Regions from separate parts of the Exiguobacterium sp. s39 genome, predicted to be linked through region 3. Evidence: predicted binding sites of a transcription regulator. Region 3 holds the regulator's gene; each other region holds the start of a gene.
The links. Region 3 encodes Rex, which represses fermentation and respiration genes when NADH is low (regulators of the CRP and FNR family bind a similar motif). Its sites were predicted from a motif close to TTGTGAAATATTTCACAA; they were not measured.
Positions count from the first base shown of each region.

Region 1: the regulator Rex is predicted to act here: its motif matches at 4,928-4,945, upstream of KNQ11_RS15025 (formate/nitrite transporter family protein).
Region 2: the regulator Rex is predicted to act here: its motif matches at 5,765-5,782, upstream of pflB (formate C-acetyltransferase).

Region 1 is NZ_JACSNA010000004.1:104,325-112,358, forward strand. It holds gene thiD (bifunctional hydroxymethylpyrimidine kinase/phosphomethylpyrimidine kinase) at 1-44, shown strand, start outside; gene thiM (hydroxyethylthiazole kinase) at 25-792, shown strand; gene thiE (thiamine phosphate synthase) at 782-1,420, shown strand; gene KNQ11_RS15000 (hypothetical protein) at 1,432-1,875, shown strand; gene KNQ11_RS15005 (ArsR/SmtB family transcription factor) at 1,931-2,299, shown strand; gene KNQ11_RS15010 (CHASE3 domain-containing protein) at 2,345-2,983, opposite strand; gene KNQ11_RS15015 (YitT family protein) at 3,177-4,043, opposite strand; gene KNQ11_RS15020 (hypothetical protein) at 4,180-4,782, shown strand; gene KNQ11_RS15025 (formate/nitrite transporter family protein) at 4,966-5,802, shown strand; gene KNQ11_RS15030 (YkvA family protein) at 5,839-6,258, opposite strand; gene KNQ11_RS15035 (aminopeptidase) at 6,357-7,580, shown strand; gene murB (UDP-N-acetylmuramate dehydrogenase) at 7,636-8,034, opposite strand, start outside.
Region 2 is NZ_JACSNA010000004.1:162,841-170,874, forward strand. It holds gene rsgA (ribosome small subunit-dependent GTPase A) at 1-627, shown strand, start outside; gene abc-f (ribosomal protection-like ABC-F family protein) at 700-2,400, opposite strand; gene KNQ11_RS15310 (hypothetical protein) at 2,421-2,588, opposite strand; gene pflA (pyruvate formate-lyase-activating protein) at 2,675-3,394, opposite strand; gene pflB (formate C-acetyltransferase) at 3,429-5,678, opposite strand; gene KNQ11_RS15325 (hypothetical protein) at 6,018-6,446, shown strand; gene KNQ11_RS15330 (DEAD/DEAH box helicase) at 6,475-7,647, shown strand; gene KNQ11_RS15335 (hypothetical protein) at 7,644-8,034, shown strand, end outside.
Region 3 is NZ_JACSNA010000001.1:2,203,993-2,212,026, forward strand. It holds gene KNQ11_RS11385 (S8 family serine peptidase) at 1-2,242, opposite strand, end outside; tRNA gene KNQ11_RS11390 (tRNA-Ala) at 2,467-2,542, opposite strand; gene tatC (twin-arginine translocase subunit TatC) at 2,647-3,426, opposite strand; gene KNQ11_RS11400 (twin-arginine translocase TatA/TatE family subunit) at 3,434-3,631, opposite strand; gene KNQ11_RS11405 (redox-sensing transcriptional repressor Rex) at 3,631-4,290, opposite strand; gene KNQ11_RS11410 (ATP-binding cassette domain-containing protein) at 4,458-6,359, shown strand; gene KNQ11_RS11415 (hypothetical protein) at 6,359-6,781, shown strand; gene KNQ11_RS11420 (flavin reductase family protein) at 6,913-7,506, opposite strand; gene KNQ11_RS11425 (DoxX family protein) at 7,526-7,924, opposite strand.

The sequences.
Region 1 (8,034 bases), on a different contig from region 3:
TTCACTCACTTTGGAGGGATACACATGTTTACGACCATTCTTGAACACAAACCACTCATTCACCATCTGACGAACACGGTTACGATCAACGACTGCGCAAACGTCACACTCGCTGTTGGAGCATCACCCGTCATGGCGGAAGACATTCGTGAAGTAGAAGAGATGGTTAGACTCGCACAAGCTCTTGTCTTAAACATTGGTACGATCGATGCAGACATGCAAGCAGCTCAACGACTCGCAGCACGTGAAGCGGGACGTTTGAATGTCCCGATCGTTCTTGATCCAGTTGGAGCAGGGGCAACGACATTACGTACTGCCTTTTCTAAAGAACTCATTGATCTCGGGTGTACGGTCATTAAAGGAAATGCTTCTGAAATCAAGACGTTACTTGGGGAAGATGGGCGAACTAAGGGAGTCGATGCTGCGGGAGATACAATGATGGATCGAGAAAGCATTCGTGCATTCGCTCGCAAACACAAATCTGTCCTCGTCGTGACAGGTCCGAACGACTATATCACGGATGGAACGCGCGAAATGGAATTACATGTAGGAACACCTCGTCTAGGAGATATCACGGGTACGGGCTGCATGACGGCCTCCTTGATTGCGAGCTTCCTCGGTGCAGGATATACAGCGTTTGAGGCGGCTGTTCACGGAACATTCGTCATGGGAAAAGCAGGAGAACAAGCAGCCTCCGCGCAAGGTCTTGGTGATTTTAAACGAGAGTTGTTCAATGCCATCAGCCTCATGACGGTACAAGATCTTGTGGAGGTGACAGAACGTGTCAATTGATTACTCCATCTATGCAGTGACGGATCGTCGGTACCATCCTGAAGTCGCGATCGAGACGGTCGTTGAGGAAGCCATTTTAGGTGGTGCAACGATCGTGCAATTACGGGAAAAAACAGCGCAAGGAAAGGAATTCTTTGATCAGGCAGTTCGGTTGAAAGCACTCACGGATCGGCACGACATTCCTTTGATCATCAATGATCGGATCGATATCGCGTTACTCGTCGGAGCTGGTTTGCATATCGGACAAGAAGACATTCCTTTAACCGCAGCACGTCGCCTTTTACCAGATGCCGTGATTGGTGTGTCGGTAGCAACCGTTGCACAAGCGATTGAAGCAGAACGAGACGGAGCATCTTATTTAGGCGTGGGGTCTCTATTTACGACGTCATCCAAAGCGGACGCTGATTCCATGTCGCATACGATGCTTCAGGCGATTCGGGAAGCTGTACGATTACCCCTAATCGGTATTGGTGGAATCACAGCAACGAATGTCTCTTCTCTGCCTATCCCGCTAGAAGGGTATGCCGTCATCTCAGAAATTTTTGCTAAAGAAGATCGGCAACTCGCTGCGCAGCAAATGACAGATGCTGTGCGTGAATGGCATCAATCACTTCAGAACAGGGTATAATCCGTTCAGAGGTGATTGTATTGAAATGGCAGACGATCCGTTTTCGCGGCTATTGGATTCGATATCGGTTAGAACCACAAATCATTCGAGTCGATAATCAGGGGATCTACCATCTAGGAAAAGTCTTATTTCCACATCCTAATCGTATATCTTATGAGATGGCCCTTTTATTGAAAGAAAAGTATGAAAGACGCTACAAACGTCCGTTGTATATTAAAACGAGCTCGATTGCGACGGAAATTTGGGGACATACTCATTTAGATATTTATTACCGGGCACTTCTTCATCTACCGATTCCGACGCGACTTCGTCAACGTTATACGAATCGATTAGAAAGCACGAAAGTCATTGACATCGGCGTACGCGCTGTCGATCAAAATCGAATTGTCTGGGATATTGGAGATTACGTAGGAGGATGGTTCGTGTTTTGGCTCATTCGCAGACGAATGCGCTGAACTTGCAATGTCCCGTTTCTCATGGTGCAATATAAGTAGAAACGAGGTGACGGACATGGACATTCCCCGTTGTGAAACGATTGCGATTGATGAACAACGTGCGTCTGAAATCGGACATATCGTTGATACGATTCCGACGCTTGAAATCGGAAAGCTATTTAAGATTCTTTCGGATGCGACACGACTGCGAATCGTTTATGCGCTGACGATCGAAGAAGAACTATGCGTTTGTGATGTCTCGGCCTCTGTCGACTGTTCGATCGCGACAGCGTCGCATCATCTTCGATCTTTGTTGAAACAAGGACTCGTCAAGTTTCGAAAAGACGGTAAAGTCGTCTATTATTCCTTGGATGACCATCATGTGTCATCGCTTGTACATATGGCGATGGAACATGTACAAGAGGGAAAAGCAATGCCTGAATGAGTCTTTAGAATAAACGAAAAGCGCAGCTTTAGCTGCGCTTTTCGTTTATTCTAAAGACGATTGTTCTGATCCTTTTGGAGCGAAGTGGTGGAAGAAAAAGACCGTGGCACTAATCAATAAAAAGGACAGGATGGAGAGACCAAGACACATCCATTTATATGTAGCGATTAAAGTATCTGATTGTTGTAATTTGGCTTGAAGCGTTTTATACAAATCATCTTTCACACGGGATAAGTCTTCGAGAATCGTTTGAGTCGTCTGAGTCGACTGTCTAGCAAGACGTTTTGCGGCTGTTGGACTTTGACGTTCATAGACAACAAACACGCGTTCAATCTCGGACTCCCAGACATTGTTGCGACGAAGAAGATCTTTAATCGTCCCTGGAGTAGTCGACGATTGGTTCAGACTATTGCGCAAATCATGGATTTTAGACGTTGAAAAGTAATATTGTTCGATATAACGATTATCTTCATACAATAAGAGACCACGAACCGCATTAGCACGATCTCGATTGTGTTCGACCAACTGATCTACCTGATTGATTAACGGTATATCATGATCCTTCATTTGCTCGGTCATCGTTGCAATCGTCCGATAACCGGATAACGCATAGATGATCGGGATAGAGGCGAATAAGCTGACCAAGAAAATCAGCAGAATACGCTGACGCCAAAGAGAGTGCATGCAATCATTCCTTTAAATAAAAGACATGTCATAAGCTTAACTACTATCGTAAAAAAAGTGAAGCCTGTCTATTTTTTGAATAGGGATAATGACTGAAAAAGTGAATAATACTCATAAAAAAGCAGGAAAGATGATGCAATACGAGAAGCTGTTTTAAGAAGATGAAAAAAGCACAGCTAAGCTGCGCTTGGTGTTAAAACGAATACGAATGTTCCTTGTAATTGCCGAAGACAGTGTGGATTTCCGAAAATGTAACGAATGCATTCGGTTCGACAGAAGAGACGATTTCTTGCAAACGGACGATTTCATTATTTTGAACGACGACATATACCATTTTTTTCGTTCGGTTGGAATATCCTCCACGTGCATCGAGAATCGTGACACCACGACCGAGTTCTTTTGTAATGACTTCATTGATTTCATCTGCTTTCTCACAAATGATGATACATTGCTTAGAAGCAGAATAGAAACTGTAAACCGTCTGAAGGGCTTTGGCACGAACAAAGCTCATGATGAGAGCATACATAACGTGTTTAAGATCAAATACCCACCATACAAGGATGTAGATGACAAGATCTTGCATCAGAAATATACGAGGAAGTGGCCAGTTATGAAAACGAGCAAAGAAAAACTTTCCGAGAATATCAAGCCCTCCAGTTGAAGCACCACCGAAGAAGATCAATGCCATTGCAAGACCAGAGACTAGACCAGCAAAGATGGAAGCGACGAGTGGATCGTTTAAAGATTCCGGAACGATTTGAGTCGGAATCCAGTCAATTAAAAAGGAAGAAGCAATGACGATAATTCCAGATAAGAACATGAATCGTTTGCGTAGGAAACGGAAACCTAAAAGGAAGAGGGGAATGTTTAAGAGCAATTGCGTTAATCCAATTGGCGTGTGGAAGAGCTCTTGAATAATGAGCGTGATCCCCATGATACCGCCTGATCCGATATCATTTGGAGATAGTAGTAGGCTGATGTAAAGGGAATACAGCAACGTACCAATGATTAAGAAACTGATTTTTTCAACTCTCTTTTTCTGTGGGTGTGTTGTAGTCATGGCAATATGATGAGTGACCTCATGCTCCTCCTTCTGTGAGTATCTGCATGCAAGAGTACGCTCATATGCATAAAATTTCAACCCTTCTTATGAAAAAAGATGAAAAAGGGTACGTTTTTTTAGGAAGGTGATGAAAATGAAGAAAATGTTATGGATTCTTGGTTGTATCTGCTTAGGAATACTAGTTGGGATTCGTCTTTTCGAACAACCCAATGAAAAAAATCAATCATCCATTTGGCATGCTGGTGATCTTGTAGCGAGACAAGTAGGTGCCTCGATGATGAATACGGTAGCGGTTCGTCAATTAGCCGAACAACTTCCGTTCTCATCAGAATTAAAACAGGTAGATGTCGAAGGAGAATCGTTACGTCTTGCCTATGAAGTGACAGGAAAAGAGCGACAAGCTTGGATTGGTACCGATACCGGAACACTACAAGTGAATCAGGATTTTTTGAAGGCTCGGTTATCTAAAGTTCTGATGCATCATACGCTTGTTTTATTTTCAACGATTCCTGATTTAACCGATCTTGAAATTCACTACACGGATCCGTATTCAGGTGCAGATTTTACGATGGACCGGAAAACATTCGACGCCTACACTCCGACCGATATCGAACGAGCTACTTCATCTTCTAGACGCTTTAATCGGGTTGTCATTGATGGTTATGTGCTCGATGCATCAAGGCGAAACACGTTCTTTGAACGCTTCGCATCACGACTACGAATTCAAACTAATTAGTTGTATAAAGCAAGAAAAGGCATTTTTCACAATCTCGACACAATGATATCGTTTACATCTCGTTCTTTTATAAAAACGATAAAACAGGTCTATTCAATACTTGAACATCTTTTAAGATGGAAGTATGATAATAAATGAACAAACATTGTGAAGTGTTGAACAAAAGAAAGAGAGGTTTCTACGATGAACGAGGTAGAAGCATTAGAAGGATTACGGAATAAAGCAATCAAGTCGACGCGCATGCTACAAATGCGTCCTCTCGAGTACTTAGTTCGTGCCATGCTAGCAGGAATTTTCATTGGATTTGCAATTATTTTTACCTTAAAAGCAATTAACGGTCTATATATGGCGGAGTCACCTGTTGCGACACTTGTCGGTGGACTGACCTTCGGAGTGGCACTCGTCCTGATCGTTTACGGTGGGGCAGAGCTGTTCACAGGAAATACGATGTATTTCACGACGGCGACGATGCGCGGCTATACGACGAAGATGGATACGATGAAGGTCTGGTTGATCTGTCTGATTGGAAATGGACTTGGAGGATTAGCGTTTGCGCTACTCTTTTCTCAAACAGGAATCATCCAAGAGCTTGGTATGAACAACTGGTTATTTTCTGTCTCAGAAACGAAGATCCACCATACGACGTGGGAAATCTTCACACGAGCTATCTTCTGTAACTGGATGGTCTGTTTAGCGATTTTCATTCCAAAGAACATGAAGAATGAGTTGGCGCAGATCATGATGATGATGGTACTCGTCGCAGTATTCTTTGCTTCTGGATTTGATCACGTCATCGCCAATATGGCATTGTTCTCCATTGCGTTAGTCGTACCACATCCGGATACGATCACATTTGCCGGAGCGATGCATAACCTGTTGCCAGCTTTAGCTGGGAACATCATTGGTGGAGCAGTCTTCATGGGAATGATCTATACGTGGCTGAATAAAGAAAAATTAGAAGTAGATGAATCACGTCAATCCACGACAACTGTTCATATTGCTTCGAAACAAAATGCATAATCAAAAAGCAGCTGTCGCGACAGCTGCTTTTTTCATTCATTCCATATGTTGAAAGCGATCGACGTCTGCAGCCAGTTCTTCGTAAATCGTCTCGACGATTTGTGCATCATCGAAGAGCCCGAGGACGTTATCGTCCGGTAAGGCGTCAACAGGAGACGTGAAGTACAGAACGGCCGTCAATAACAATTGTTCCTGCTCCGCATGCATTTCGAATTTTTTCTGATAGAGAGCACGAAGCATTTCAAGCAGTTGTTTTAATTGAAAATAAAGGACGAGTTCTGCCTCGCGTTCGATGTCCGAGCTTTCTGTAGACGCGATATCTTGCGTCAAGTGCGCAAGTCCGATTTCTGCTCGAACTAACAATTCTTGCTGTGCTTTTTCATCACCAACGAGGTCGAGTGCCTGTCGGTGAAAATACGTATAAGCCGATTTAAAATCGCCGGGTGTGAATTCCATGGTGATGCCTCCTTCTCTTCTCTTTCTAGTTTCGCCTTATTTCTTGCAAAATTGCAACTATTTCGTGAAAATAAAGATACAAGAAAGGGGATTACATAATGCCGACACAAGCAGAATTACAACAATACGCGTCTTTAGCCGTGCGTACGGGAATTAATCTACAACCAGGACAACAACTCGAGGTGCGTGCAGGAATCGAAAATTTGCCGCTCGTTCGTGAAATCACGCGTGTCGCCTACGAAGTAGGAGCTACGCAAGTATATGTACAGTGGTCAGATGATGAGATGACGAAAATCCGTTATTTCGATGCACCGGAAGAGTCGTTTGATACGTTCCCGGATTGGTTAAAAGCACGTTACGACCAACTGGCAGAAGAAAAGACAGCGTTCTTATCGGTCGTCAGTGAAGATCCAGATTTATTGAATGGCGTGGACTCGAGCCGAATCGCACGTGCGAATAAAGCAGCCGGTGTCGCTCTTGCTAATTGGCGGAAGTTCGTCATGAGTGACAATGTCAGCTGGTGTGTCGTAGCAGCACCTTCTGAAAGCTGGGCGAAGAAAGTGTTCCCTGATTCAGAGAATGCTGTTGAAGAGCTCTGGTCAGCTATTTTAAAGGCTACACGTGCCGATCAAGCGGATCCGGTCGCTGCATGGGCGGATCATGATCATAATCTGCGTTCAAAAGCAAAATTCCTGACAGAGAAGAAATACAAAACATTGCACTACACAGCTCCAGGAACAGAATTATCAATCGAATTACCAGAACGTCATGTTTGGTTAGGTGGCGGTGGTCCGAATGCAGATGGTGTTGATTTCATCGCGAATCTGCCGACAGAAGAAGTGTTCACGTTACCGAAAAAGACAGGTGTCAACGGACACGTCTCGAGCACAAAACCGCTTAGCTATAGTGGGAACTTGATTGATGAGTTCACACTCTGGTTCGAGAACGGAAAAATCGTTAAAGCGGAAGCGAAACAGGGTCAAGAAGCATTAGATGACTTGATTTCACTTGATGAAGGTGCACGTTATCTCGGAGAAGTTGCGCTCGTGCCGCACCGTTCGCCGATTTCTGACTCGGGTATCCTATTCTATAATACATTGTTTGATGAAAATGCTTCGTGCCACTTAGCGATTGGTCGTGCGTACTCGACGTGTCTCGAAAATGGTCCAAGCCTTTCAGCAGAAGAATTAGAAGCACAAGGCGCGAACGACTCGATGACGCATGTCGACTTCATGATTGGATCAGCGGATCTGTCGATTGAAGGAGAACTTGCAGACGGAACGCGTGAATCAGTCATGCGTGACGGAAACTGGTCAATCTAAACGAACAAAAAGGTGAGTCCGAATACGGAACTCACCTTTTCTTGTAAGATTCTTGTTATGCTTCTTCACCGATAATTTTCACTTCTGTCTCAAGTAAGATACCGAATTTTTCTTGAACCGTTTCTTGGACATGACGAATAAGCGCGATATAGTCGGATGCTGACGCATTCTCGACGTTGACGATGAAACCAGCGTGTTTCTTGGACACTTCAGCGCCACCGATGCGTGTTCCCTGTAAGTTGCTATCTTGAATCAGCTTCCCTGCAAAATAGCCTTCTGGACGTTTAAAGACGCTACCACAAGAAGGGTACTCGAGTGGTTGTTTCGTTTCTCGCTTATGCGTCAAATCATCCATGACTTCCTTGATCAATGCTGGGTCACCCTCTGTTAACGCAAATCGACCTTCGAGGATGATGTATTCTTTCTTTGAGAAGCAACTCGTCCGGTATCCCAG
Region 2 (8,034 bases), on a different contig from region 3:
AAAAGTCTGATGCCGTCGATTGAAACGGAACTGCAGGCTGTCGAAGCGATCGCGTTCGGAACACCAATCCTTGCCGTTGATTCTTTAACTGGTGACGGATTAGAGGAGTTGCGTGAACAGTTACAAATCAAGCAGACAATCGTGTTAGTTGGGTCGTCCGGCGTCGGGAAGTCGACGCTCGTCAATGCTTTAGCTGGAGAACAGTTAATGGAGACGGGTGGCGTACGAGAAGACGATGAACGCGGACGTCACACGACGACACATCGCGAACTGAAACGACTATCGAACGGTCTATTGCTTGTTGATACACCGGGGATGCGAGAATTGGCCTTATGGGATGGCAGTGACGGTTTATCGTCGACGTTTTCCGATATTGAGGAGCTTGCTGAAAACTGTCGTTTCCGAGACTGTGAACATGATAAGGAACCGGGATGTGCCGTTCGGATAGCTTTAGAAGATGGCACACTAACTGCTGAGCGCTGGAACAGCTTCGTCAAGCTAAAACGAGAAATCGCCTATGCGGAACGCAAGCAAAACGTGGCGTTGCAGGCGGCGGAGAAAGAAAAGTGGAAAAAAATCCACAAGCAGGCCCAAGCGCATACGAAAGTGAAGTATCAAAAGCGATAATACGATTGATATATGAAAAGCATCTGCAACGGAAAAAGGAGTCTCTTTTTCTATGCAGATGCTTTTTTCTCGTTATTCTTTTGAAAGTGATTCATTTGTTTCTGTATGGAACGGCACGTTACCCGTCAACGCATCAAGACGATGTAAGTCGGATTGAATCGCTTCAGGGTCACTTCGGCGCGCGTTTCGTACCGTGGCCGTTCCGACCGGATGATCGTTGAATCCAGTCGTTAAATCAAACGTCCGATTCGACAGCCGATCGGTAAAATAACGATCGTGAGAGACGAAGATGAGCTCACCAGGGAAAACATCGAGGGCGGCTTCGATTTGTTCACGAGTCGCAAGGTCCAAATAGTTCGTTGGTTCATCGAGAATAAGCAAGTGAGCACCAGAAAAATACAGACGTAAGAAAGCGATCCGACATTTCTCACCCATACTGGCGTCGGAAATCGACCGGTAAACATCATCGCGACGGAATAAAAAGCAGGCGAGCAACGTCCGGGCGTCCGTTTCACTCATCGTGCCGTACTCAAGTAACGCCTCTAACAACGTATCGGATGTCGGTAAGTGGGAAAGGGCTTGTGAAAAATAGCCGGTCCTCAATCGAGGATGACGGATTACGTTCCCTTGATGAGGAGCATATTCGCCCTCGATGAGACGCAGTAAGGTCGTTTTCCCGCTTCCATTCGGTCCGATGACAGCAATTCGGTCACCACGTTCTACCGTAAACGAAACGTCGTTTAGGATCGGTTTCGTCTCATGCACGAATGAGACACGTTCGAACGAAATCAGTCGTTTCGCACGAATCGCTTCATGTTCGAATGCGACGTGAACAGTCGGTGCAACCTGTGGTTTTTGTACACGATCCTCGAGTAGACGCTCGAGTTGCTGCTCTTTTGCCTTGACCTTCGTCGCATGTTTAGCAGCCTTCTTTTTCGCATACGGATCCCGTTCACTCGCTTGATTCGAGGCTTTTTGATGCCATTGCCGGTATCCTTGAATCATGCGTGTCAGCTCTTTACGGGTGCGTTCTTGTTTTTCGTACGCTCGTTGTTGCGACAGAGCTTGATGTTCCTTTTGTTCTTTATAGGAATGATAGTTTCCGCTGTATCGCGTTGCCCCTGATTCGGATAATTCAATGACGGCATCAGCCGTTGCGTCGATGAAGAATCGTTCGTGTGAGACATAGAGAATCGAGGTCCGTGACATGTTGACCCATTCCGTGAGCCACTCGAGTGTCTCTTGATCCAGATGATTCGTCGGTTCATCGAGAATGATGAAATCAGGTCGTGATAGAAGCAGACAGGCAAGTTGGAGGCGCGTCTGTTCACCACCGCTTAAACTGGATGCTTTGTGTGTCCAGAGTGCTTCCTCTAATTTGACTTCTTTTAAGACGCGTGCTGCATCTGCTTCCAGCGAGAAGGCGTCCTGATCGATTGCTTGTTGATAAATCGTCAAGTCACCATTCATGGCATTAGCGCGAAGTTGATAACGAACCGCATCCGCTCGTTCGACGACATCAAGAACGGTGTGATCGCCCGCCACAAAGTGTTGTGATAGTAGACCGAGTTTTTTGTAATGACGCTTGATCGAACCGTCAGTCGGTTGAAGTTGATCAGCGATCAAGTGTAACAGTGTCGTTTTTCCGATGCCGTTCGGACCGATTAAGGCGACATGTTCACCGGTATGAATATGAAAAGAAACGTCCGAGAAAAGGCGTCGTTCGTCGTAGTCCATCGATAGGTGTTGGATCGTAAGTGTTTCAGTAGGCATAAAAGCAGCTCCTTTAGTGTTCATTTCCGATAAGATGAAATGAAAAACACACCATCCGAAGCGAGCGGATGGTGTGCCGGAGTGTAACTCAAAGAAGGTGCTGGCCAGAGGTTGGTCACACCGAAAAAGAGCAGACTCGTAGCGTCAGACATCCGCAACTGCATTGCGAAAGAGATGATTTCATTCATCAAGCGACGTGTACGAGTGATTGCTTCATTTCGGTGTTGTACCTCCTGTTCATAGTCTATGCCGTCATTGTAACAAAATGGAAACGTTAACACAAGTACGATTCAAGTAAGGTTTGCGCAGTATCCGTTTCTTCTGATGAAGGGGGAAGCACATCAGTTAACGGATATGCATGACCGAGGTTTTCCCACTTATAGACACCGAGTTGATGATACGGGAGTACTTCGACGCGCTCGACGTTTCCGAGCGTCCGGATGAACTCGCCGGTCTGACGGAGGAAATGTTCTGACATCGTAATACCTGGAACGAGGACATGGCGAATCCAGACGGGAATGTTTCGCTCGGCTAGGCGTTTTGCGAAGGCGAGTGTATTGGCGTTACTCCGTCCAGTCAAGACGCGACAAGCGGCATCGTCGATATGTTTGATATCGAGTAGTACTAGATCTGTCGCATCGAGAATCGCATCGATGTTTTTCGGGACGACGGATCCCGCGGTATCGATGACCGTATGCAGTCCATGGCGTTTTGCTTCTGTTAAAGCAGCCTCCAAGAATTCAGGCTGAGCGAGCGGTTCACCTCCAGAGAAGGTGATTCCGCCACCCGTGGCCTCGAAAAAGGAGCGATAGCTGATCGCTTCTTTTACGACTTCGTCTGCTGAGACACGCCGTCCGCAACCGAACTCCCATGTATCCACGTTATGACAGTATTGACATCGTAGTGGACATCCTTGCGTAAAGACGATGAATCGAATGCCAGGACCATCGACTGTTCCACATGATTCAACGGAATGGATCATACCATAGGTCATCCTGCTCACTTCCTTTCACATACTACACATCATTTTAGAGAGAACCGTGGAACGTTCGATTGATGACATCGATCTGTTGTTCACGCGTCAGTTTAATGAAGTTGACGGCATAACCGGATACCCGAATCGTTAACTGTGGATATTTTTCTGGATGCTCCATGGCATCGAGTAACGTCTCACGGTCAAAGACGTTGACATTCAAATGGTGTCCTTTTGAAGTCGTACCACCCATATATCCGTCAAGTAATCCGACTGTATTGCGAATGCGTGTGTCTTCATCCTTACCAAGTGCTTTTGGCACGATCGAGAACGTGTAGGAAATCCCGTCGAGCGCATGTTCATATGGTAATTTTCCGACAGATGTCAGTGCGGCGACAGCTCCTCTAGTGTCACGTCCATGCATCGGGTTAGCACCCGGTGCGAATGGTTCACCCGCACGGCGTCCATCTGGCGTATTTCCTGTTTTTTTACCGTAGACGACGTTTGAAGTAATCGTCAGGACAGACTGCGTCGGAAGGGCATTGCGATACGTTGGATGTTTACGGATTTTCTCCATGAACAGTGTGACGAGATCGACCGCCATCTGATCCACCCGTTCATCGTTATTCCCGAACTTCGGAAACTCGCCTTCGATCTTGAAATCAACTGCAATCCCATCCGCATCTCGGATTGGACGAACTGTTGCGTAACGGATGGCGGATAGACTGTCAGCGACGACCGATAAACCAGCGATACCGCATGCCATCGTCCGTAAGATTTCTGGATCATGTAAAGCCATTTCAATCCGTTCGTAGCTATACTTATCATGCATGTAGTGGATGACATTCAGTGTGTTGACGTACAGTTCTGCGAGCCAATCGAGTTGACGATCATAAGCCGCCATGACGGTTTCGTAATCGAGTACTTCATCGAGCATCAGTGGTGTAGCTGGGGCAACTTGGATTTTGAGCTTCTCGTCCATTCCGCCATTGATCGTATAGAGTAATGCTTTTGCCAGGTTTGCTCGCGCACCGAAGAACTGCATCTGTTTCCCGATCTTCATCGCGGAGACACAACAAGCGATGCCGTAATCATCTCCATAAACCGGTAACATCAAATCATCGTTTTCATATTGAATCGAGCTTGAAACGATCGACATCTTCGCACAGAATTCCTTGAATCCGCGTGGAAGCTGAGTAGACCAGAGAACGGTTAGATTCGGTTCCGGTGCCGGACCAAGTGTCGAGAGAGTGTGTAAGAAGCGGAATGAACTTTTCGTGACGTTTGATCGTCCATCTTCACTCATTCCACCGATTGATTCCGTTACCCACGTCGGATCACCTGAGAACAGATCGTTGTAGTCTGGTGTCCGTAAGAACTTAACGATCCGAAGCTTCATGACGAAATGATCGACGAGTTCTTGTGCAGTCTCTTCCGTCAAGCGACCAGCCGCAAGATCACGTTCGACATAAATATCAAGGAACGTCGAGACTCGACCGAGTGACATGGCTGCCCCGTTTTGCTCTTTGATGGCAGCAAGATAGGCAAGATAGACCCACTGGAATGCTTCTTGTGCTGTTTCTGCAGGGCGGGAGAGATCGAAACCATAGCGAGCTCCAAGCTCGGTCAATTCCGTTAATGCGCGCAACTGTTCATTCATCTCTTCACGGTCGCGAATCATCGATTCAGATAAGAACCCGCCACGTGCCTTTAAATCCTTCTTACGTTCTTCGATCAAGCGTGCCGTTCCGTACAAAGCAACACGACGATAGTCACCGATGATCCGTCCGCGACCATAAGCATCAGGTAATCCGGTGATAATACCGGCTTTACGTGCAGCGCGCATCTCAGGGGTATAGGCATCGAAAACCCCTTGGTTATGTGTCTTCCGGTACTCGCTGAAAGTTTTCGTGACGGTCTCGTCTGCTTCAAAGCCATACGCAGCTAGGGCATCATTCACCATCCGAATCCCACCGTTCGGATGAATCGAACGTTTAAACGGTTCGTCTGTCTGTAAACCGACGATTTTTTCGAGTGAACGATTCAGATACCCTGCATCATGCGAGAGGATCGTTGATGGTGTTTTAGCATCGACGGCATACACACCACCACGTTGTCGCTCTTCATTCGTCAGCTGTAGAATTTGTTGCCAGAGACGTTCCGTTGCTTGCGTCGGACCGACTAAAAAGTGATCATCTCCTGTATATTCCGTGCGATTGAGTCGGATGAAGTCTGCGACATCAATCGTCTTTACCCATTCACCAGACGTAAAGTTCGTCCAAGCACTCGTTTTTTCTAATAACATGGATACCACTCCTTTAATATTGAGCTAATCATCAGTTCCTTATGTGAATAGTGTAACAAAAGGAAGGGGTGATTCCCTTTACGTTCATGTGAATGTTTTAACAAGTGGACAAACGTTGATATGACGGGCTTTCTTTATTTCTGTATTCATATGAAAATAGTTTAAAAAAAACAGTTTTAGATTGCTAATTCAAGGTTTTTTGGAAACTGTATGAGTTGATTTGAAAAAGATTCACTAGAACAGTTGAAACTGTGAGGAATGTCACGCTACGGTGCCTTGTATTTTTAAGACGTATCGTTGACAATGAAAAAGGGAATATAGAACGTGGAGGTGTGCCAAATGGAGTATGTATCATTAACACAACAAGGAGAGTATCAGTCAGGAGACTGGGTCTCGCTGAAAATCGGATCGGACGGTTCAACGCGAACGGGAATGATCACGGAATTCGAAAATGATGGATTCTGGATTCGGTTTGAAGATGATTTTGATTATGAAGACTTTATCGGCTATGATGAATCGTATTGGATTGCGCTTGTTCGTCGTCCGGTTGACGTAAAAGCGACGTATGCGAGTCTTGCGGAGTACCCGGCACTCGCTGCAGAATTACAGGATCGTGTCATCCAAGGATTCGAAATTTTAGAAGAAGAAGCCGGTGAAAGCGAGATTCGATTCCATATTCGATTGCTCGACGCAGGAAATGAATATACACAGACATTACGGGGATACCGTGATGCATCAGGAGATCATGTCGAATACGTAACGGCATGATGGAATTAAGAGAGTAGGAGAAATCGTTATGAACTTTACAAAACCATTTTTACAGGAAGCATGGGAACGCGCACGCTTTACGGAGTTGATGCCTGTTCAAGAACAAGCGATTCCGTTGTTGCGCGAAGGAAAAGATGTCCTGGCGGAAGCGCCGACAGGAACAGGGAAGACGCTTGCCTATGTCATTCCAGCTTTAGAAAAGATTGAAGTAGAAGAACCACACGTGCAAGTCGTGATCACGGCACCAACACGGGAACTCGTCATGCAAATTCATCAAGTCATTCAATTGTTTGCTCAAGGAAGTGGTATCAAATCCGGTGCATTCATTGGTGGTGTTGAATTAAAACGACAATATGAACGATTGAAGAAAAAACCACAAATCATTGTTGGAACGCCAGGGCGTCTCGTTGAGTTGATCGATTCGAAGAAGCTGAAGATGCATAAGGTGAAATTGATCGTCTTGGACGAAGCGGATCAAATCTATGAGAGTGGTATGAGTGACTCGGCGACGCGAATCGCAAACAGTGCACTACGCGATCGTCAGTTAGCATTCGTCTCCGCGACATTACCGGAACGGACAGCAGAATGGGGACGGACGCTTGCAAACAACCCTGAGACGATTCGAGTTGAGCGTGCCGTCAGTACACAAGTGACATTCGGTTATTTGGAGACTTCACGTCGTCAGAAGCCGGAATTGTTACGTCGTCTGGCGAACATGCAAGGATCAAAAGTACTGACATTCATTAATAACCGTTCCTTCCTCGGACCATTGAATGGCGAGTTGAGTAAATTCTCATTGAAATACCGGATTTTAGACGCTGAAAAAGGCAAACGAGAGCGGATGGAGACATTGCGTTCTTATAAAAAGGGAGAGTTTCCTTTACTCGTCACGACAGGTCTTGCGGCACGTGGGTTAGATATCGAAGCAGTCACGCATGTCGTCCATTATGATTTGCCGGAGTCGCTTGACGATTTCGTACACCGTTCAGGTCGGACGGGACGTGGAAACGCGAACGGAATGGTACTTGCTCTTGTTACGGATCAAGACTTAAAACACTTAAAAACACTTGCGAAGCAAATGGGCGTCGAGATGGAAGCGATGGAAATTTACCGTGGGGAAGTCATTCCAAAACGTGAATTCACAGCACCTCAGACGATTAAACGACCGGCTACTCCTCACCGGAAAGGGCGATCGAAATGAAGAACGATCGAAAAGTAATTCCGTTTCCGACGACGGTTTCTGAAGCGGAAATGAATGCAGCCTTGAAGAAGATGTATCAAGAAGCAGCGACAGCGCGTAGTACGGATTGGGTCGCTTTCATTGAAGAGATTGCGACGGAGGGACGTTGGTATTTAAAAGATGCTGAATTGTTCCGGGACTTATTCGTAGATTGGGCAATCTTCTATGAGACGGATGATCAAGGAAAAACGCCGCACGGTCGTTTTCTTGAGCAGGTCAAAGAAGAGTTATCGCCTAGCCTCTACCGCGCCTTGCGTGGATTAGCGGACCCGATGCCTTCGTTGTTTCAAGTCGAGGCGGATGGTGTCGTTGATTTAATGTCAAAACAGACGTATCAAACGGATTTGT
Region 3 (8,034 bases):
CGAATGAGATCGGATATGTGCCTTTGTTTGCATCCACTGTACCGATCGTTCCCTTTTTAAAGATGCCGTTTGCTTCGAGGAAGTTCGATCCTTCTGCACCGAGATCCGATTGAACCGTTCCGGCTAACTTATATGTCACTTTTTCACTGCTGTAGTTTTTCAAATCAAGCGTGAACGTGAACTTCTCGCCGACTTCCTTCAAGGATGCCTTACCTTCACCCGACTTCGTCTCTGTGACGACGACTGGTGTCTTCATGGCAGCACGAAGATCCATCAATCCAGCTCCCTCACGACGTGGGGAGTAGAAGTTGCCTGTTTTTAGCTGCGCATTGTATTTTCCTTGATCGAGTTGCGGACGCGACGTGTTCATCAAGATGTTCTTCGCGAGCTTAACGCGTGTCGCACCATCGACTTTAAAGTCCTTCGCGATCCGTTGCATGACGAGTGCCGTTCCACCAGCAACGTGTGGTGCCGCCATCGATGTTCCACTCATGACACCATACTCATTATCGTTGAGCGTTGAGTAGATTTTTCCACCTGGTGCCGTGATTTCTGGCTTGAAGTCAAGGCTTGGTGTGACACCCCAAGACGTGAAGTCAGACATTTGTCCTGCGACCGGGTTATCGGCTGAGACTGCTTTTCCGTCGAACGTGACAGCGATTGCCTTGCCCTCTTTTGCTTTTGCTTCAAGATCGTTTCCGTCTGCGATGCTAAGCGTGACGAGTGGAATCGTCGGATTGTTGAGCGCCATGCTGACGTAATCCCCATGATCGACTCGACCGCGGACGATGACACCTGCTGCCCCTTGCTTCTCAGCTTCTGCTTGGATCATACCGTAGTTGAAACCACCGTTACGCACGACGAAGACGACTTTCCCTTTGACGTCTTTGCCTTCGTAGTTCGAAGCTTGACCGTCACCGACATAGACGACATCCTTCTTCTCTTTATCGAAGACAGCAATCGGATTCGGTGAATCTTGTTTTTGGTATGCCAAATAACCAGCATCCTGACCGTCAATCGTCAGCGCCATGCCTTCGAGTGTCAATTTCGTATTTTCGAGTGATGCGACTTGGAGTGCTTGGCTCGTTAAACCTGGGGCACCGACGACACCGATATCCGGGTTCGCTGTGTACGGGTTACCTGCACCATGACCTGCGAATGCCGAGTTACCAGCAGAAATCGCACACAAGATACCGTTGTTCATCGCGTTGACGATTGCGCGTTGTTCTGGATCATCTGCATTGACGAACGATGCCGTCGATCCGAGACTCATGTTGATGACATCGGCTCCGAGTGCAATCGCATCATCGATCGCTTTAATGTAGATATCGCTGAATGTCGATGGCATTCCTGGATCGTTTCCGAAGACTTTCATCGCGAGGAGTTGTGTTTCCGGAGCGACCCCTTTGATGCCGCCGTTTGCTTCATCGCCGTTTGCTCCGACCGTACCCGCGACGTGCATCCCGTGCATCGATGCGCCCGCACCTAAATCACGGATTTCGCTATCGTGATCGGCATAGTTATAGCCGTACGGTACTTTTTCCGTGAAGTATTTTCCTTTTAAACCTTTTGTTTCTTTCGCACTATCGACTTTCGAAGAAGTCAAATCGATCTTCGTCTCAGGGCTCAAGACCATGTCCTTATGCGATGGATCGATTCCCGTATCGATGACGGCAACGATTGTTCCTTCCCCTTTAAAACCATAGTCCTGCCATGTTTCCTTCGCATTGACCATGTCCTTGCTGTACAGCATGTCTGGCTTTGCACCTTTAGCAACTTCCGGACGCGCGTATTCATGGGCGATATGTACGCTCTTGACTCCGTTGAGTTTTTTAATGTCTTCGATATCGCCGAACTTAACTTCACCACTGAATCCGTTGATGACGGTCGTGAAGCTCTCCTTATATGTAACGGGAATTGATTTTTTAGCGATGGCTGACTTGACCGATTTTTGGACGCTGACGAGGCGATCTTTGATCGACTCTTTTTCGGCATTGCTCAATGTGCTATACCGCTTGTTTTGAGCCTGGGCGATTTGAATCGCCGGCTTCTCTTCCATCTCGATGACGACACGGACTTTATCCGATTGTTTGTAGTTCTTCTCTTGCCCCGATTTCTTCAGCGAGAGCGCTTGCGGTTTTTGACCCGTTGCTTTGTCTTGCGACGACAGTGCACCTTGCGCACTGACTAGATTGGAAGACGTCATTAAGACGGCTGCCATAAGTGCAATCTTCTTCTTCATGCGTTCGTTTTCCCCTTTTCTGTAAAACCATAGTAGTACTACTGATAAAACAGTTAAACGAAAATTCTGTATATTTAGTTTAATGAATTTAATGGAAATAAACAATTTATATTTGTCTATTTTTTTAATTTATTTGTTTTACATGACATTTTATATTTGTAAGGAATTTAACTGGGAGTAAAATAAAAACTCCTCGACGCTTCGAGGAGTTAGATATTTGGTATTGGTGGAGACTATCGGGATCGAACCGACGACCTTTTGGCTGCCAGCCAAACGCTCTCCCAGCTGAGCTAAGCCCCCATGAATTATCTTTAGTATACGCATCACTAACTGCTTTATCAATATAAAAAGAACGCTTTCATAAAAAAGAATCCCTTCCAAAATCGTCGGAAGGAATTCACGATTCATTTATTCAATTCACGCATCAAGTCCGCCTGTCGTTCAAGCTCTGCCTGTTGCTCGAGGATCAAGACCTTTTTGTACGTCCGCGCAGAAATCAAGATGCTGATCTCATAGAGAACGAACAATGGCACCGAGATCATCAAGTGTGACGTCACATCCGGCGGTGCGATCAATGCCGCAACGACGAACAGCACAAAGTACGCATATTTCCGATTCTTTCGCATGAAATATGGCGTCACGAGACCAAGACGCGTCAGGAACATCGTCACGACCGGCAATTGGAACAGAAGACCGAACGGCATCGTCAATCGGATTAAGAAACTGAAGTAGTTCTCGACTCCAATGACTTGTTCGATTCCGAGCTCTTTCCCGAGATCTGTTGAGACTTCAAGCAAGAAGGGAAGCAACCAGAAATACGAGAAGGCTACGCCAGCCAAAAATAGAAAGAAGATGACCGGAATATACGTCAATGTCGCTTTTTGCTCCTTGTCATAAAGTCCTGGTCGGACGAATGCCCAGAGTTGATACATCCAGAACGGTGACGCTAAAATCAGCGCAATGATGAACGCAAGATTCAAATACAACATTAAAGGATCGGCGACGTTGAAGGCATTCAAACCGATGCCGAGCTCTTTTAAGTCCGCTTGCAAGAAGCGAACGAGCGGTCGGACGAGCGGAAATGCGACAGCGAACAGGACGACGACGATGATAAGCGACCAGACGATCCGCTTGCGCAGTTCGTCAAGGTGCGACGTCATGCTTTGCTCTTGATCAACCGTCATGATTCAATCACTTCTCTTTCGGTTCGTCCTTTTTATCGTCGTCCATGATGCCGTTCGTGGCATTCTTGAACTCTTTCAATGTCTGACCCGCAGCGCGTCCGAATTCTGGTAACTTCTTCGGTCCGAAGATGATCAACGCGACGACCGCGATTAATCCGATGCTCGCTGGTCCGATACCTAGTGTGAGCGGGATAAGGTTTTCCATTATGATTTCACTCCTTCAGCTGATTGCGAATAATGCTTCATGAAATAAACTAACGACTGCAACTCGATCGATAAATCGATGTGATGGACCCGGACGCTCGCTGGCACGTTCAACCGCGCTGGCGTAAAGTTCAGGATGCCTGTCACACCATACTCGACTAACTCATCCGCTACTGACTGTGCGAACTGCGATGGAACCGTCAAGATGGCAACATCGACCTGATTCGCTTCGATTTGTTCTTTCATGTCCGAAACATGATAGATTGGAACGTCATGCGTCGTTGTTCCGACCTTCTCTTCGTCCGCATCAAACGCAACGACTATCCGAGTACTATTATTCTTTAAAAAGTTATAATTTGCAAACGCTGTTCCGAGATGACCGACCCCGATTAAGGCAACATTCGTCACCTCATCTTGATTCAAGGTTTTGCGGAAAAACGTTAAGAGATGTTGAACGTTATACCCATACCCCTTCTTCCCTAATGCCCCAAAGTAGGAAAAATCGCGACGAATCGTTGCTGAATCAACCTTCACCGCCTCGCTTAACTCAGCAGAAGAGACGCGGAGCTTGCCTGAATTGTATAAACTTTGGATGAAGCGATAATATAGCGGCAACCGTTTTGCTGTCGCTTGTGGAATTTTTGTGTCTGGTCCATTCATCCTGCAGTTCCCCCTTCGGCCACATCCATCGTGGCACCCAAATCTTTGCAAAAAGCTTTCTACTCTCCTTGATTGTAAACCACTTCACATAGAGTCACAAATAATATATTCCGCAGGACCTTGCGCTTTTGTTCGTGATAGACTAAAGGGTGGAAGGATGGATGGAAATGATACTCTTACAAGTCAATCAACTCTCGAAATCATTCGGCGTCGAGCCGATTTTAGAAAATATCAAACTGGAAGTACAAGAGCGAGATCGGATTGCGCTCGTCGGACGAAACGGTGCCGGTAAATCGACCTTGCTCAAAATCATCGCTGGTGAACTCAGTCATGACTCGGGCGACATCATGAAAGGCAAGGATGTCAAAATCGGTTATCTCGCGCAAGACAGTGGTCTCGAATCGAATGAGACGATCTGGAACGAGATGCTGACCGTCTTCGAACATCTCCAGGAACAAGAACGAACACTGCGCCGGATGGAAATCGAAATGGGCATGGAGCATATCTTGAACGACCCGGTCGCTTACGATCGTCTCTTGAAGACGTACGATCAAGCGCAACACGACTTCTCAGAAGCCGGTGGTTATCAGTTCGAAGCGAATATCCGCTCCGTTTTGCACGGCATGCGCTTTTATCCGGATGATTACTCGCGCCGGATTCAGACATTATCTGGTGGTCAACGGACACGGCTTGCCTTAGCAAAGATGCTCCTGCAAGCACCAGAGCTCCTCATTCTCGATGAGCCGACCAACCACCTCGATATCGATACGCTTGCTTGGCTTGAAAGCTACCTCGGTGGTTATCGTGGTGCCGTCCTGATCGTCTCGCACGACCGGTACTTCCTCGACCAAGTCGTCAATGTCGTCTACGAACTGTCGCGCAATGTCTGTCGTAAGTTCACGGGGAACTATACGAAGTACTTGGAGCAAAAAGCGGCCTTATACGATCAGGAAATGAAGCAGTTTGAACAGCAGCAAGAAGAGATCGCGAAGATGCAGGACTTCATTCAACGGAACATCGCCCGGGCGACGACGACAAAACGTGCCCAAAGTGTCCGGAAGCGGCTCGAGAAGGTCGACCGGCTCGACCGACCAGATGGGGATGAGCGTAGCACGGTCCTGTCCTTCCCGATTGAAAAACAGAGCGGGAACGACGTTCTTCAAGTCAATCAACTGGCGATCGGTTACGAAGAAGCTGTCTCAAAAGACATCACGTTCCGCTTGCAACGCGGTGAATCGCTGGCACTCGTCGGACCGAATGGAATCGGAAAGTCGACGCTCCTGAAAGTCCTCGTCGGCCGCTTACGCCCCCTCTTCGGTGATTTCCGTTTCGGAACCGGCGTCTCGATCGGATATTACGATCAAGAGCAGGCGGAACTCAATGATCGGAACCGTGTCATCGATGAGATTTGGAACGAATGGCCACTGATGCGTGAACAAGAAGTCCGGTCCGTACTCGGGCAATTCCTATTTAGCGGTGACGATGTCTTCAAGATTGTTCATGAGTTATCCGGTGGCGAACGCGGACGTCTCGCGCTCGCGAAACTGAAACTCCGGAAGACGAACGTCCTCGTCCTCGATGAGCCGACGAACCACTTGGATCTGGATTCGAAGATGGTCCTTGAAAACGCGCTCGTCGACTACGAAGGTACGCTGCTATTCGTCTCCCACGACCGTTACTTCATTGACCGGATCGCGACCCGCGTCATCGAGATGAGTGAAGCCGGCGTGACGGAATACCTCGGTGATTATTCGTACTACACGGAGAAGAAGGCGGAGCAAGAAGAGATTGCGCGTCTTGAAGCCGAGGAAGCAAAAGCCGCAAAGGTCACGGCGTCGAAGACGATCGACAAGGAAGCACAGAAAGAAGAACGCAAGCGCCGTCAGCAGATCGAGCAACTCGAACAAGACATCGAGCGGCTCGAACAGCGTTCGGCAGAAATTGAACAATTGCTCTGTGAACCGGAAGTCTTCAACGATATTCCGAAAGCGACAGCTCTTTCAGCAGAACGTGACCAAATTGATGTCGATCTACTCGAATTGATGGAACGATGGGAGAACCAACACTGATGCGGACGAAAAGCTTTTTCATTAACTTGATTCAAGGACTGCTATCCGGCATCCTTTATTTCGTACCGATGTATGCAGACTACGTGTCCACCTTCATCCGGCCGGATGCTTTTAATGCCGCGCTTCCTTTGTTCCTCCTGATTTCTTGTATGATCGGTCTCGTCATCCAGACATGGAGCGGTCTTTTCGTCAGTTTACTCTCGGGATTATGCTGTACGCTCCTGACGACACAGCTATTCGTCGAACTCAATGACCCGTTGATCCTATCGTATTACGGTAGTGTCTCACCGCTCACCGCTTTCTTGATAAGCTGTGTCGGCATTTGGGCACTCGCAATCGTCTTTTATTTGCTCGATGGCTATCAGTACAGTAAACGTCATGGTCTTGAAGCCTCTTCAAACGAAATCGATCCGCAACCTTGAAGTCCGATCGATGAATCAGATGAACGACATGAGAAAAAGGAGTGGAGATTCCGGTAGCTAGACCGGTCTCTCCACTCCTTTTCGTTTGAATCAAAACGAATCGTACGATGAATCAAGCATTCACGCTTCTATCATTTTGTCGGTCGGGCAATCGTAAACGTCTTCCCGATCGTCGCATAATCATTCCCTGCTAAACGAGCGACAGCCTTCAAGCCTGCTGCGTCAATCCGGAACGAATCGACGAGTTCATCCGCGACGTGATAACGCAGTACTTCCCCAATCAGAAGATCGGCACCTTCTAGCTCGACGTATTGCGTCAAGCGCATCTCGAAGCGGATTTTCGCTTCGGCGATTCCGGGTACTTCGATCGCGTCACTATCGACGAGCGTCAAATCCGTCCGCTCAAGCTCACTTTCACCGTAAGCAAGTGGCGCTGCTGTCTCATTGACTGCGTCGACGATCTCTTCGCTGACGATATGGATGACATAACTTTGTTTCGCCAAGATGTTACGTGCCGTATCCTTCTGACCCTGATCCGTCCGTTGTACGGCAATCACCAGTTGTGGTGGACTGCTTGAAGCGACCGTAAAGAAGGAAAACGGTGCGGCGTTGACCGTCCCGTCTTCTCCTTGCGTTGTCACGAAAGCAATCGGACGCGGAATGATGCTTCCGATCAGTAATTTATAATTGTCTTTTGCGCTAAGCGTTGATGCCTCGAACTTCATGAATGACCCACCTTTTTCTTCACCCGATGAGTGCAGCGAGTGAATAGTCTCCAGCACCGATCATAGCTACACCAAGCGCGATGACGATCAATGCCATGTTGTATTCGTACCCGTTCTGCGTCACCCAGTAACCATTCGCACCGTGTACTTTAACGATCGCGACAAGCATCGATCCAATGATGAGGAGTGCTGCGATCCAGAGGAATACGCCTCCTGCAAACAACAAGCCGCCGATCAATTCAGCAAGACCTGCTGTAATCGCGAGTGTCTTCCCTGGCTTCATGCCGATTGATTCGAACCAACCGCCTGTTCCAGCGATTCCGTGTCCGCCGAACCAACCAAATAATTTTTGTGTCCCGTGTGCAGCGAACGTTAAGCCGATGATTAAACGAATAATTAAAAGTCCTGTATCCATCATTGCTCTCTTCTCCTTTTACCTAATGTATTTTAGTTACTTTAAGTAACTCAATAAACAGACTATATCTTATCACTTACTAAAAGTAAATAGATTTGTTTTAGTTCAAGACG